3 regions of the Gordonia sp. C13 genome follow, and region 1 is predicted to be linked to each of the others. Evidence: predicted binding sites of a transcription regulator. Region 1 holds the regulator's gene; each other region holds the start of a gene.
The links. The regulator LexA, encoded in region 1, represses DNA repair genes until DNA is damaged. The targets are predictions, from matches to a motif close to CGAACANNTGTTCG.
Positions count from the first base shown of each region.

Region 2: the regulator LexA is predicted to act here: its motif matches at 2,563-2,576, upstream of M1L58_RS12505 (HNH endonuclease signature motif containing protein).
Region 3: the regulator LexA is predicted to act here: its motif matches at 1,682-1,695, upstream of M1L58_RS16020 (HNH endonuclease signature motif containing protein).

Region 1 covers NZ_JALPSY010000001.1:291,896-295,996, reverse strand. Annotated here, with positions in the region: gene M1L58_RS01370 (putative PEP-binding protein) at 36-1,736, shown strand; gene lexA (transcriptional repressor LexA) at 1,714-2,421, opposite strand; gene M1L58_RS01360 (LysM peptidoglycan-binding domain-containing protein) at 2,658-3,203, shown strand; gene nrdR (transcriptional regulator NrdR) at 3,303-3,791, shown strand; gene hrpA (ATP-dependent RNA helicase HrpA) at 3,765-4,101, opposite strand, start outside.
Region 2 covers NZ_JALPSY010000013.1:59,413-63,513, reverse strand. Annotated here, with positions in the region: gene M1L58_RS12515 (UDP-glucose dehydrogenase family protein) at 1-298, opposite strand, end outside; gene dcd (dCTP deaminase) at 442-1,014, opposite strand; gene M1L58_RS12505 (HNH endonuclease signature motif containing protein) at 1,035-2,534, opposite strand; tRNA gene M1L58_RS12500 (tRNA-Gly) at 2,691-2,764, shown strand; gene M1L58_RS12495 (sodium:solute symporter family protein) at 3,222-4,101, shown strand, end outside.
Region 3 covers NZ_JALPSY010000021.1:15,619-19,719, reverse strand. Annotated here, with positions in the region: gene M1L58_RS16035 (GNAT family N-acetyltransferase) at 1-37, opposite strand, end outside; gene M1L58_RS16030 (TrmH family RNA methyltransferase) at 180-1,034, shown strand; gene M1L58_RS16025 (DUF2537 domain-containing protein) at 1,031-1,330, shown strand; gene M1L58_RS16020 (HNH endonuclease signature motif containing protein) at 1,713-3,299, shown strand; gene M1L58_RS16015 (DUF6928 family protein) at 3,503-4,101, opposite strand, start outside.

The DNA.
Region 1 (4,101 bases):
TTGACAAGTCAAGAAGAATTTGTAACCGTGGTCACATGACGCAGATTCTGACGGGGACGCCGGTTGTCGGTGGTGTGGCCCATGGGCCCGCACTCTGGCCAGGACGCCGTCCCGACCATTCCGCGGAGGCCCTCGGCGCCGGTGTCGAGGTCGCCGAGGACAAGCGCGCCGACGAGGCCCAGCGGTTCACCGCCGCAGCGGCTGCCGTCGCCGCGCGCCTGCGTGAGCGGGCCTCGCAGAACACCGGCGTCGCCGCCGAGGTGCTCACCGCCACCGCCGGACTCGCGGAGGACCGCGGTTGGATCGGTGCGGCGTCGGGACTGATCGCCAAGGGTGCCTCGGCGCCATCGGCGGCCGTCGCCGCCACCGAGCAGTTCGCCGCGGTGTTCACCAAGCTCGGCGGGCTGATGGCCGAGCGCGTCACCGATCTCAACGACGTTCGCGACCGCGTGCTCGCCGAGCTCCTGGGCCTGCCCGAACCCGGTGTGCCGACGCCGGACGTGCCGTCGATCCTCCTGGCCGACGACCTCGCGCCCGCCGACACCGCGGGACTCGATCCCGCGACCACGATCGCGCTCGTGACGCGACTGGGCGGGCCCACCAGCCACACCGCGATCATCGCCCGCCAGCTCGGTATCCCCTGCGTCGTCGCAGTGTCCGGACTCGACGAGATCGGTTCCGGCACAGCGGTACTCGTCGACGGCGCCACCGGCGAGATCGTCGTCGAGCCCGACGACGCCGCCGCCCGCGCACGGGTCGAAGAGTACGCGCGCCATGCCGCCCGCGTGGCCGACTGGTCCGGCCCGGGTCGTACCGCCGACGGCGTGGAGGTGGCGATCCTGGCCAACGTCGCCGACGGGTCGTCGGCCCGTGCGGCCACCGATCATCCGGTGGAGGGCGTGGGACTGTTCCGAACCGAACTGGCCTTCCTCGAACGCGCCGACGAACCGTCGGTCGAGGAGCAGGCGGACATCTATCGCGCGGTCCTCGACGCCTTCGGGGGCCGCAAGGTCGTCATCCGCACCCTCGATGCCGGCTCGGACAAGCCGCTGCGCTTTGTGAACCAGCCCGAGGAGGCCAACCCGGCGCTCGGTGTGCGCGGCGACCGGATCGCCTTGGCGCACCCGGAGATCCGTGAACACCAGCTCGACGCGATCGCGCGCGCCGCCGAGGGTTCCGAGTCGAGTCCCTGGGTCATGGCGCCGATGATCGCGTCACCGGCCGAGGCGGCGGCGTTCGCCGCGCAGGTGCGCAAGCGCGGACTGGTGGCCGGTGTGATGATCGAGGTCCCCGCCGCGGCGATCCTCGCCCCGGCGATCCTGGCCGAGGTGGACTTCGTCTCGATCGGCACCAACGACCTCACGCAGTACACGATGGCCGCCGACCGGATGTCCGCCGACCTCGCATCGCTGACCGATCCGTGGCAGCCGGCCGTCCTGCACCTCATCGCGACGGTCGCGCGGGCCGGACGCGAGCAGGGCAAACCGGTGGGCGTCTGCGGCGAGGCCGCAGCAGATCCCTACCTTGCCTGCGTACTCGTCGGGCTCGGGGTCACCTCGCTGTCGAGCGCTCCCGTCGCGGCTGCCGCGGTCGGGGCGCAGCTCGGCGGGGTCACCCTGGCCACCTGCGAGAACGCGGCGGCAGCCGCGCTGGCCACCGCCGATCCGGCTGCGGCTCGCGCGGCTGCCGCCGCGGTACTCGAGAGTGACGAGGTCAGATCCGCCGCATCACGGTGACGACCTTGCCGAGGATGACGGCCTCGTCGCCCGGGATCGGGTCGAACAACTCGTTGTGCGGCATCAGCCAGACGTGACCCTTCTGGCGTTTGAAGGTCTTCACCGTGGCCTCGCCGTCGATCATGGCGGCCACGATGTCGCCGTTGTCGGCCACGTTCTGCTGGCGGACGACCACCCAGTCGCCGTCGCAGATCGCCGCGTCGATCATCGACTCGCCGACCACCTTCAGCAGGAACAGCGAGCCCTCACCCACGAGTTCGCGGGGGAGCGGGAAGACGTCCTCGACGGCTTCCTCGGCGAGGATCGGGCCGCCTGCGGCGATCCGGCCGAGCACCGGCACGAAGGTGGGCTCGGGTAGCGCGCTGCCGTCCGGCGAGGTGGGCGTCGGCGGCTCGCTCGGCGCGATGTTGACCGCCCGCGGACGGTTCGCATCGCGCTTCAGGAGGCCCTTGCGCTCGAGTGTCCGCAGCTGATGGGCAACGGATGAGGTCGAGGTGAGACCCACCTCGTCACCGATCTCGCGGATGCTCGGCGGGTAACCGCGCTCGCGCACGGATTTGCGGATCACCTCGAGAACTCCGCGCTGCCGCGGCGTCAGCGAGGCCTCGGCCGCCGCCATGTCTGCCGGGGTGACGGGCTCGTCGGCGCCCCGCGCTCCGGTGCGCTTACCGCCGTCATCGCTCATGATCGGGTTCCTCTCGATTTCCGAACGTGCTGGTAGATCGCTTCTCTTCTCGACGAGCGTAGCCGAGATCGCCGACCGCATCAAACATTTGTTCGACGTGTTGCGAGACAATTGTCGGAGTGCCGTGCTACAAATCGAACATCAGTTCATCGAACAGATGATCGACACTCGAACAGTTCGAACACGGACGACGCGGTCCGCACGAACACGGTTCGACCGGAAACACGGAGGGCACCATGCGCACCGCCACTCTCATCGACCCCGTCCACTTCGACGATGTTCATGGCGACGTCCTGCAGCGCCCGATGCGCCGCGGCGACGGGCGCCGTCCCGTCGACGGGCGCCGTCCCGTCGACGGTCGCCCGGTACCGGAGTCTGCGGTCCGGGTCCGCCGGATCGCCTCCACGCAGTGCGCCTCGCCGGTCGGTCTGCGCGGTCGTGGACCGGTCGTGCCGGCCTCGCGTCCCGCGCAGACCGCCCCCTCGGCGGTCATCCGCCGGCGCCGGCGCACGGCGACGGCCATCCTCGCCGGCGTCGGACTCGCGCTGGCCGTCTGGGTCATCGCGGTCGTCGGCCAGAACTATGCCGCCACGGTCACGCCGTCCTCGGTCGGCACCGAGGTCGTGCATGTGCGCTCGGGTGACTCGCTGAGCACCATCGCATCTCGTGTCGCCCCCGAGATGCCCCGTGAGGCAGTTGTCGACGAGATCGTCCAGCTGAACGACCTCCCGTCGAGCGGCCTGCGCGTCGGCCAGCCGCTCCTCGCCCCCCGGTACCACTGAACGCGGGCGGTATCCTCGATGTCACAGGGACCGGCCGACTACCGGCCTGGCATGCGGCCCGGCTGCATCAGAGTGTCCCGTGACCTGCGTGAGGATACGATGCGCTGCCCCTTCTGCAAGAACGACGACACCAAGGTCATCGACTCGCGTGTCGCTGATGAGGGGCAGGCCATCCGGCGCCGCCGCTCCTGCGTGGAGTGTGGGCGACGCTTCTCGACCGTGGAGAGCGCAGTGCTCGCGGTGGTCAAACGCAACGGTGTCACCGAACCGTTCAGTCGCGAGAAGGTGATGAGGGGCGTCCGGCGCGCATGCCAGGGACGCCACGTCGCCGAGGACGCGCTGGCCCAGCTGGCCCAGCAGGTCGAGGACACGGTGCGTGCCAGTGGATCGGCCGAGATCCCCAGCAACGAGGTCGGACTCGCGATCCTCAAGCCGCTGCGCGACCTCGACGAGGTCGCCTACCTGCGCTTCGCGTCGGTGTATCGCTCGTTCGACTCCGTCGAGGACTTCCAGCGCGAGATCGACGATCTGCGTTCGGCGTCGTCCGAGTCCGGCAAGGCCTCAGCCGAGTCGGTCCAGAGTTCGTAGGACCCGCTTCTCCGACACCGGGTACGCGGTGCCGAGTCGTTCGGCGAACAATCCCACCCGCAGTTCCTCGACAAGCCACTGAGCCTCGTCGTTGACGTAGGCCTTCCGGTGCTCGGGGACCTGCGTCAGTCGCTGGGCCCACCGCTCGGTCACCCGGTCGACGACGGCCACTCCGGCCTGGTCCCGGGCCGCGGATGCGGGCAGTGCCGTCAACCGGGCTTCGGCCGCCGCGAGATAGCGCGGCACGTTCTCCAGATGTCGTCGTGCGGTGGCGGCGATGAAGCCGTCGAAGACGAGATTGTCGAGTTGT
Region 2 (4,101 bases), on a different contig from region 1:
CGTGGGACAGGTCGGCGCGGTGACCACGCACCTCTTGCGGGGTGCCGACGCCGATGAAATGGACCGAGGCGTGGTCGGCGGCGACGGAATGGTCGGTGGTGAAGCGCAACCGGCCGGCGTCGAGGTTACGGCGGAGGATGTCGGCGAGCCCGGGTTCGAAGAACGGGACGTCGCCGGCCTGCAGACGTTCGACCTTCTGTGGGTCGATGTCGATACCGACGACGTCGTGTCCGAGTTCGGCCATGCAGGCCGCATGCGTCGCGCCGAGATAGCCGCAACCGATCACCGTGAGCTTCATGGTTGCAACGATTACCCAGGTGGGCCTGCCGCCAACCAACCATGGCGTGGCGGGTGGTGATCGGGTGGGTGAACGTCAGTCGACCGCCGCCGGTTGAGTAGGCGAGGAGCCTGCGACGAGCCGAATCGAAGCCTGTCGCGCAGTCAGTCGTTCTTGATGAAATTCAGGTACGCCTTGGACGGGGTGGGGCCGCGTTGTCCCTGGTATTTCGAGCCGACCTTTTCGCTGCCGTAGGGGTGCTCGGCCGGGCTGCTGAGTCGGATGAGGCACAGCTGGCCGATCTTCATGCCTGGCCACAGTGTGATCGGGAGGTTGGCGACGTTGGAGAGTTCCAGGGTGATGTGGCCGGAGAAGCCGGGGTCGATGAAGCCGGCGGTCGAGTGGGTGAGGAGGCCGAGGCGACCGAGCGACGACTTTCCTTCGAGGCGTCCGGCGAGGTCGTGGGGCAGGGTGCAGACCTCGAGGGTGGAGCCCAGCACGAACTCACCCGGGTGCAGCACGAACGGCTCGCCCTCTGTCGGTTCGACGAGGGTGGTGAGTTCGTCTTGACGTTGGGCCGGGTCGATGTGGGTGTACCGGGTGTTGTTGAACACGCGGAACAGACTGTCGAGCCGGACGTCGACGCTGGAGGGCTGGACGAGCGCAGGGTCGAATGGATCGATGGCGAGGCGCCCGTCAGCGATCTCGGAGCGGATGTCGCGGTCGGAAAGCAGCACGTGTCGAGGTTATCGAATGGTCAGGGTGGATCTGCGGCGGTATCCGACGGCCCCGCCTTCTCTGCCTCGACCCGCGTGCCGAACCGGCGTCGGCAGGCGTCGGCCCGCATCCGGCTGAGTACCTCGTCGGTGCGGTGAGCGCGGTTCACCCGTGGCGTCTGATCCGGATGTGATCGCGGCGGGTGCCAGACGACGCGACCTGCGTCGAGCCCGTCTGCCACGATGGTGGTCGCCCACTGGTCCTCGCGTGTGCCGACCGCCCGGTTGTGCGCACCGCATGTGGTGGTCAGGTTGTCGATGTCGGTGGTGCCGTTCTGGGCCGCCCACTCGATGACGTGATGGAGTTCGCAATCGAAAGACGAACGAGTGCAGCGTGGGCAGGTGCAGCCGCCGTCGCGGCCCACCGCGGCGATCCGCTGCGCTCGGGATGCCAGGCGTTTCGAGCGTCCGAGGTAGAGGACCTCGGCGGTGTTGTCTCGAAAGACCTCCAGGTGCTGCTGCGCTTCGGCGGCGAGTTCGACGGCGTCCTTGATCGGGAGCAGTGCGCCTGTCGCGGTGCGCGCGGGAGCTCCGGCACGCTCGCGGAGCGCTGACTCGGTGATCGTGACGATGACGTGCGGTGGCAGTCCGTGGTGAGAACCGCCGAGGGCACCGCCGTCGAGGACGCAGCGCAGCAGTGCGCTGAATGCGTCGTGGTTGCGTTTCTCGGTCGAGCGGTCGTCACGCTCGGCGGCTGCCGCGAGGGCTTCGGGGTCGGCCTTCGCCGGGTCTCCGATGGGTGACGACGGATCGTCGGGGTTGTTCATGCCCGGCGCTGCCCACACCGCCAGCACGACGTCGAGCATCGCCCGCGTCTTGGGGTCGAGCGTCGCCGTCAGTTTGGACATCAACTGGGCGTCCTGCGGCCCGAGCCGCATGCCCCTCATGCGTGCGCGGTCGCGGTCGTCGGTGAGAGTTCCGTCGGGGTCGAGGTGGGCGAGGATGCGTGCGCCGAGTTCGCGGAGCGAGGCCGGGTCGTACTCGCGGGCGTAATGGGCGAGCGTCGCCTCCGCGGCTTCGCGGTCTGCAGCGTCGACGCCGGCCGGGATCTTCCGCATCACCTCGACGATGACGTCGACATTTCTACCCGAGATACCGCCGTCGGCAACGCCTTTCGCGGTTTCCGGGAACCTCGGTTCGAGGGCTTCGCCCTGCATGTCGGGGAACTTGCCGATCGCCCACACACGGTTGAGGAGCCGGTTGGCCTCACCCCTGCGGTTGAGCACGCTGGTGACGAAGTTGGTCACCGTCTGGCAGCCGGCCTTGCGGTATGCGGAGCGCTCGTCGATGGCAACCATGTGGTCTGCGAAGAGTGACAGCATGCGACGCTCGGCGCGCTCATGCTCGATCGCGACCTCGAGCAGGTCGGTATCGGAGCAGGCTGTGGACGCCGTCTCGCTGATCTCGTCCAGCAGTGCGTGCAGACGCTCGTACTGGTCGAGAAGAAGTGGTTGTGGTGCAGATGGCTCGCCGAAAGCCATGATCAAACCCCCGTCATCATGGCTAACTCGAAACTATGTTCGAGTCTACGTGTGTCCCCGCAGGTGCGCAACCGTTCTGCGAAGAATTTTCGCGCCGCTCGCGGAGACCCCGACCCCGGTTTGCTAGGCTTTCGGTCGCGAGCCCAGCGCTCGCACGCCGATGTAGTTCAATGGCAGAACATCAGCTTCCCAAGCTGAATACGCGGGTTCGATTCCCGTCATCGGCTCCACAAGTACCGGTGCGCCTTCAGAAGGCGCCGCGCGTATCGCGAGCGACCAATTTGGCGCGCATGGCATTTCAGGCCTCCTTCGGTGTCCGACGTCATCCTGCATGCAGACTCGACTCTTCTCCGTCCGACTCGGCAGCCCCGGCGGACCAAAGCCGGTCCGCCGGCGACGATTCCCCTGGTAGACCCTGGACGTCCCTGCGAATCGATCTCTACCCGTTGCGGAGATGTATACAACCGGCTTGCGTGTTCAACGTGAGAGTGTTGCGTGTCCCACGGCCGTAACATGACGAAACACCCTCACGGACCCGTAATCAGGTTCTCCATCAGGGACTTAGCGTTCACCCCGCTCAACGTCGAGCGCAGGAGACCGTCGCACAACCAGCCCTCGGTGTACACAATCATCTCAATATCTAGGAAGAAGGCCACCGGATGGATTCAGTGTCCGTTCCTGGGCACGATGACTTTCACCGCCACCTACGTCTCCGCCCTGACCGTGATCGGTTTGGTCGGCTCGGCGAATGGCATGGGACTCGCGCTGGTTCCGTACACGTTCGTCGGCCTCGGTTGCGGATTGCTGTTCCTCGTACTCTTGTCCAGTCGGGTCCACCGGGCCGGCCGCACGTCAGAGAGCGTCCCCGAACTTCTCGGAAAGCGATACGGGGACAAGATTGTTCGTGTCACGTCGGCCGGAACCATCGTCATCGCCTATTTCGTGTACCTGATCGCCCAGCTCTTCGCGGTCGGCATCCTGCTCTCCACGACGATCGGTTTCAAGGTCTGGGCCGTGATCCTGGTGGTCGGCACCATCTTCGTGCTCTACACCCTCACCGGCGGTATGCAGGCCGTCGCCCGAACCGATGCCTACCAGCTCGTGGTGCTGGTCGCGGCGGTGCTGCTCACGCTCGTCCTCGTCGTCACCAAGGTCGGCAGCGACGGTTTGAGCTGGAGCGACGGCCCCGGCCTGTCGCAGTTCCTCGGCGGTCCGGTACCGAGCGCGATGCTCGCCTTCGGCTGGGGCCTCTCGTGGGGGCTCGGCGTCGCCTGCATGCCGAATTACCTGCAGCGCATCCTGTCCTGCCCGGACGTCCGGACCACGCGACTGGTTCTCGGCTGGGGCTCGGCCATCTCCTTCTGGCTGGTGAACGCGCCCATCCTGGTCATCGGCATCGGTATCGCGATCATCGACCCGACCATGACCGGCGACTCGGCACTACCGTCGTTCCTGCTCACGCACGGCGGCACGATCATCGCGGCTCTCGCCCTGACCGGCCTGATCTCCGCGGTGATGTCGACGACCGACTCGCTGCTCCACGTCATGGGCGTGTACTTCGGACGCG
Region 3 (4,101 bases), on a different contig from region 1:
ACAGACGTGACTGAGGTGTCGAGCCGCTGTTGGTCACGTCCTCAACGTTTTCACATCGCCGCGTCTCGGGCACTCATTGGGTCTTGTACTCCGGTGTCAACCTGCCGGCCGAGTAGGTCCGAGGCGTCAGCCGAGGACCGTATCGAGGTCACGGCGGTGCCGGGTGGCACACTGTTGCGGTGCCCGGGCTCGCAGTGGAAGTGATCGACATCGACGACTCGCAGGATCCCAGGGTCGAGGACTTCCGAGACCTCAACTCGGTGGACCGCCGACCCGACCTCCCGGTTCTGCCCGGCGGTCGGCCGGGACGCGGCCTGGTGATCGCGGAGGGTGTGCTCGTCGCGCAGCGCATGATCGCGTCGCGATTCTCGGCCCACGCCTTCCTCGGCGTCGACAAGCGCCTCGAGGAACTCGACGACGATCTGCGCGACCCGTCGCTGTCGGGTGTCCCGTTCTTCCGCGCCTCGGCCGAGGTGATGGCCGAGATCGTCGGGTTCCACCTCAACCGCGGTGTCCTCGCCGTCGCGCGACGGCCCGAGGTGCTGTCGGTGCCCGACATCCTAGAGACCGCGCGCACCGTCGCGATCCTCGAAGGCGTCAACGACCACGAGAACATCGGCTCGATCTTCCGCAATGCCGCCGGCCTCGGCGTCGACGCCGTCCTGTTCGGTCAGGGCTGCGCTGACCCGCTGTACCGGCGTTGCGTACGGGTTTCGATGGGTCACGCCCTGCTGGTGCCCTTCGCGAAGTTCGACGAGTGGCCGCGCGGTCTGGACGAACTGCGTTCACGCGACTTCCGTCTCGTCTCGATGACCCCCGATCCCGACGCCGTGACGCTCGCCGAGGCGGTCGACGCGGAAAAGGTCGGGTTCCTCGTGGGCGCCGAGGGGCCGGGTCTCACCGCGTCGGCGATGGCGGCGACGGATGTGAAGGCCCGTATCCCGATGAGTCGCGGAACCGATTCGCTCAACGTCGCGACTGCCGCGGCCGTAGCGTTTTACGAACGCGTCCGGTCGGGCACGATGGGGGAGTGAACACCCCCGAACCGTTCGATCGGACCGCGGAGCCCACGCCCTGGGCACTCGGGATCATCGTGTCTTCGGTGTGTGCGCTCTTCGGCGCCTTCGTGCTCGTCGGGATCTACGAACTCATCGGCGGCATCCTCAAGTTCCTCGGCATCGCGGCAGTGCTCATCGTCGCCGGCGGCCTCGGCTGGACTCTCTGGGAGTTCCGGTATCGCTACGTCTGGCGCTGGATCGTGTGGGGCCTTCTCATCGGCTTTCTCGCCGGGGTCACCTCATCGATCGCGCTGTTGATCATGGGCCGCTGACCGTTCTGCTCCCTGGCTAGTTAGCGGGCGGTGGTTCTGCTCCCTGAGTAGGGAGCGTGCCGGGCGGTGGTTCTGCTCCCTGAGTAGCGAGCGTGCCGGGCGGTGGTTCTGCTCCCTGAGTAGGGAGCGTGCCGAGCGGTCGTTCTGCTCCCTGAGTAGCGAGCGTGCCGGGCGGTGGTTCTGCTCTCTGGGTAGCGAGCGTGCCGGGCGGTGGTTCTGCTCCCTGAGTAGCGAGCTTGCGAGCGTATCGAAGAGACAACCGCCAACGTCCAATACCAGATGCCACCGACAACCCCGGCGATGGCGATGATTTCGGCAATCATTGCGCAGCAACAAGTTTCGGAGTACAGTCGAACATACATTCGCACAACGGCATCGGGGGGTGACCGTCTTGACCGAGATCTCGCAGTCCGATGCCCCGGTTTCGCGCGCTTGTGAACTCGTGCAGGAACTGCACCGGATCACCGCCGAACTGCAGACCGCCGATCTGACGCAGTGCTCCGATTCCGAACTCGTCGACGTCGCTGCCGAAACCGAACGTGCCATCGCGCGACTGAGTTTCGCCGGTGACCGCCAGATCGTCGAAGCCACCGAACGAGACCTCCCCCACAAGACCGGCCACCGCAGCGTCATCCAGTTCATGACTCACCGTTTGCGCGTCGCCGAACCGATCCGACGCCGCAACCAAATGTCGGCCACCGCAAGCTTTCCCAGCCACACCGGCGAGCAACTGCCACCTCAACATCCCGCCCTGGCCGAGGCATTCGCCGGTGGCCGCGTCGGACCCGCGCACGTGCGAGCGGTCGTCGAGGTGCTCGAGCAGATTCCGCACGCCGTCGACCACGACGTGAAAGTCGCCGCCGAACGACAAATGGCCGAGATCGCCGTCGACCACACCCCCGCCGACATCACCGCCCTCGGCGCACGCCTACTCGCCCACCTCGATCCCGACGGCACACTCGCCGACGACACCGACCGCAAACGCCGCCGCAACCTGTCGGTCCACCGCCAACGCGCCGACGGCACCGCCAAAATGACCGCCAACCTGACTCCAGAGCTTCTCGCCCGGGTCACCATGCTGCTTGCTGTGTGGGCCACACCCGGCATGAACAACCCCGACGACCCCCACTCCCCGCGCGGCTCGATCGAAGACGCCGACCCCGAAGCCGTCGCTGCTGCGGCCGAACGCGATGACCGCACCCCCGCCCAGCTGAATCACGACGCGTTCAACGCACTGCTCAAGGCTGTTTTCGAGGACGGTCTCCTGGGTAAGAGTCACCGCGGGTTACCGACCCAACTGATCATCAAAGCCGACCTCAACGACCTGGTCCGCGAAGCCGGGTTCGCCACCACCGCCACCGGCACCCTGATCCCCATCCCCGAGCTCATCAACATGGCTGACAATGCCCAACCCTGGTTGGCGGTATTCAAAGACGCCACCGCCGTCCCGCTGTACTTCGGACGCGGCAAACGCCTGGCCACCCGCGAACAACGCCTCGTCTCTTTCGCCCGACCCGACGGCGAAAGCTGCTCCACCCCAGGCTGCGACCTCGCCGCCGCACACGTCGAGATGCATCACGCCCAACTCGGTTGGGCCGACGGTGGCCTCACCGACATCACCGACCTCGCACCGGCGTGCCCGAAACACAACCGCATGGTCAGCAACCAACCCGGCGGCTACACCACCCGCATGGTGCGTGAAGGCCCCGACGAAGGACGCTGCGCCTGGCGACTCAACGCCGAACCCGGCGCACCCCCGAATCCTGAACGCATCAACCGGCGACCCGACCTACCCCGCCGGTTCGCCGAACACCTCCAACAGGTGCGCGACGAAATCCACGGACCCGAACCGGAGTCCGGCGATGAAACACGCCTTCAGCTACGCGAGGTCATCGACCTACGCAACGCCTCCGACGCCGAAGCCGCCCTCGCCTCACTACTGCTTGCCGCCGCATATCCGCATGGGTGAGAAGTCGCGAGGGATGGTCGCCGGCCCTTCGAGGCTCGCTGCGCTCGCACCTCAGGGAGCTGGGTAACGCACGCAATCACTCTCACGTCAGGGAGCGGATAGGTGACGCACGCAATCACTCTCACGTCGGGGAGCGGATAGGTGACGCACGCAATCACTCTCACGTCAGGGAGCGTGGGGGGTGACCGGCGATCGTCCTCGACCTAGAACCCGAAGTACTCCCGGAACCGTCCGCGCTTGCGGGGCGTGTCCTCGGGCGCGCTGCGTTCCGAGCCGCGCGCGGCGGTGGCTCTTCGATAGTTTTCGAAATCGTCGGCGGTCGGCTCGTATTCGGCGGGATGAAGTGCGAAGCAGGTGACGGTGATGTCCGCCGGGTCGAGGTCCGTCGGCGCGAGGGGATGGGTGTAGCGAAACCCGAGCCAGGACCGGTTGGCCTCCTCGGCGACCTGCGCCGGATGGAAGGGGAGTGCCATACCTTGGTTCGGCACGCCGTCAGCGTAGGTGAGCGGGAACTCGCCGCCCCAGAACGGCTTCTCGAAGGTGAACGGGAGGCCCTCGTCCTCGTGGATGGTCACGGGGTCGGCGGAGAACGAACGTCGGAGTGAGCCCGACTCCCATCGTGCGAATGCACCGAACGACGTCTCGGGTTCGGTGTAGAGCAACGTCGTGACACTGCTCGGTCGGATCGCGGTCAGCGTTCGGGTCAGCATCGAGGGAGTCGCCGTCTCGAACAGTGAGCATGAGATCACGGCGAGCGAGCCGTAGAACCCGGCGTAGACGTGGTGATCCTTCGCGGCAGCAG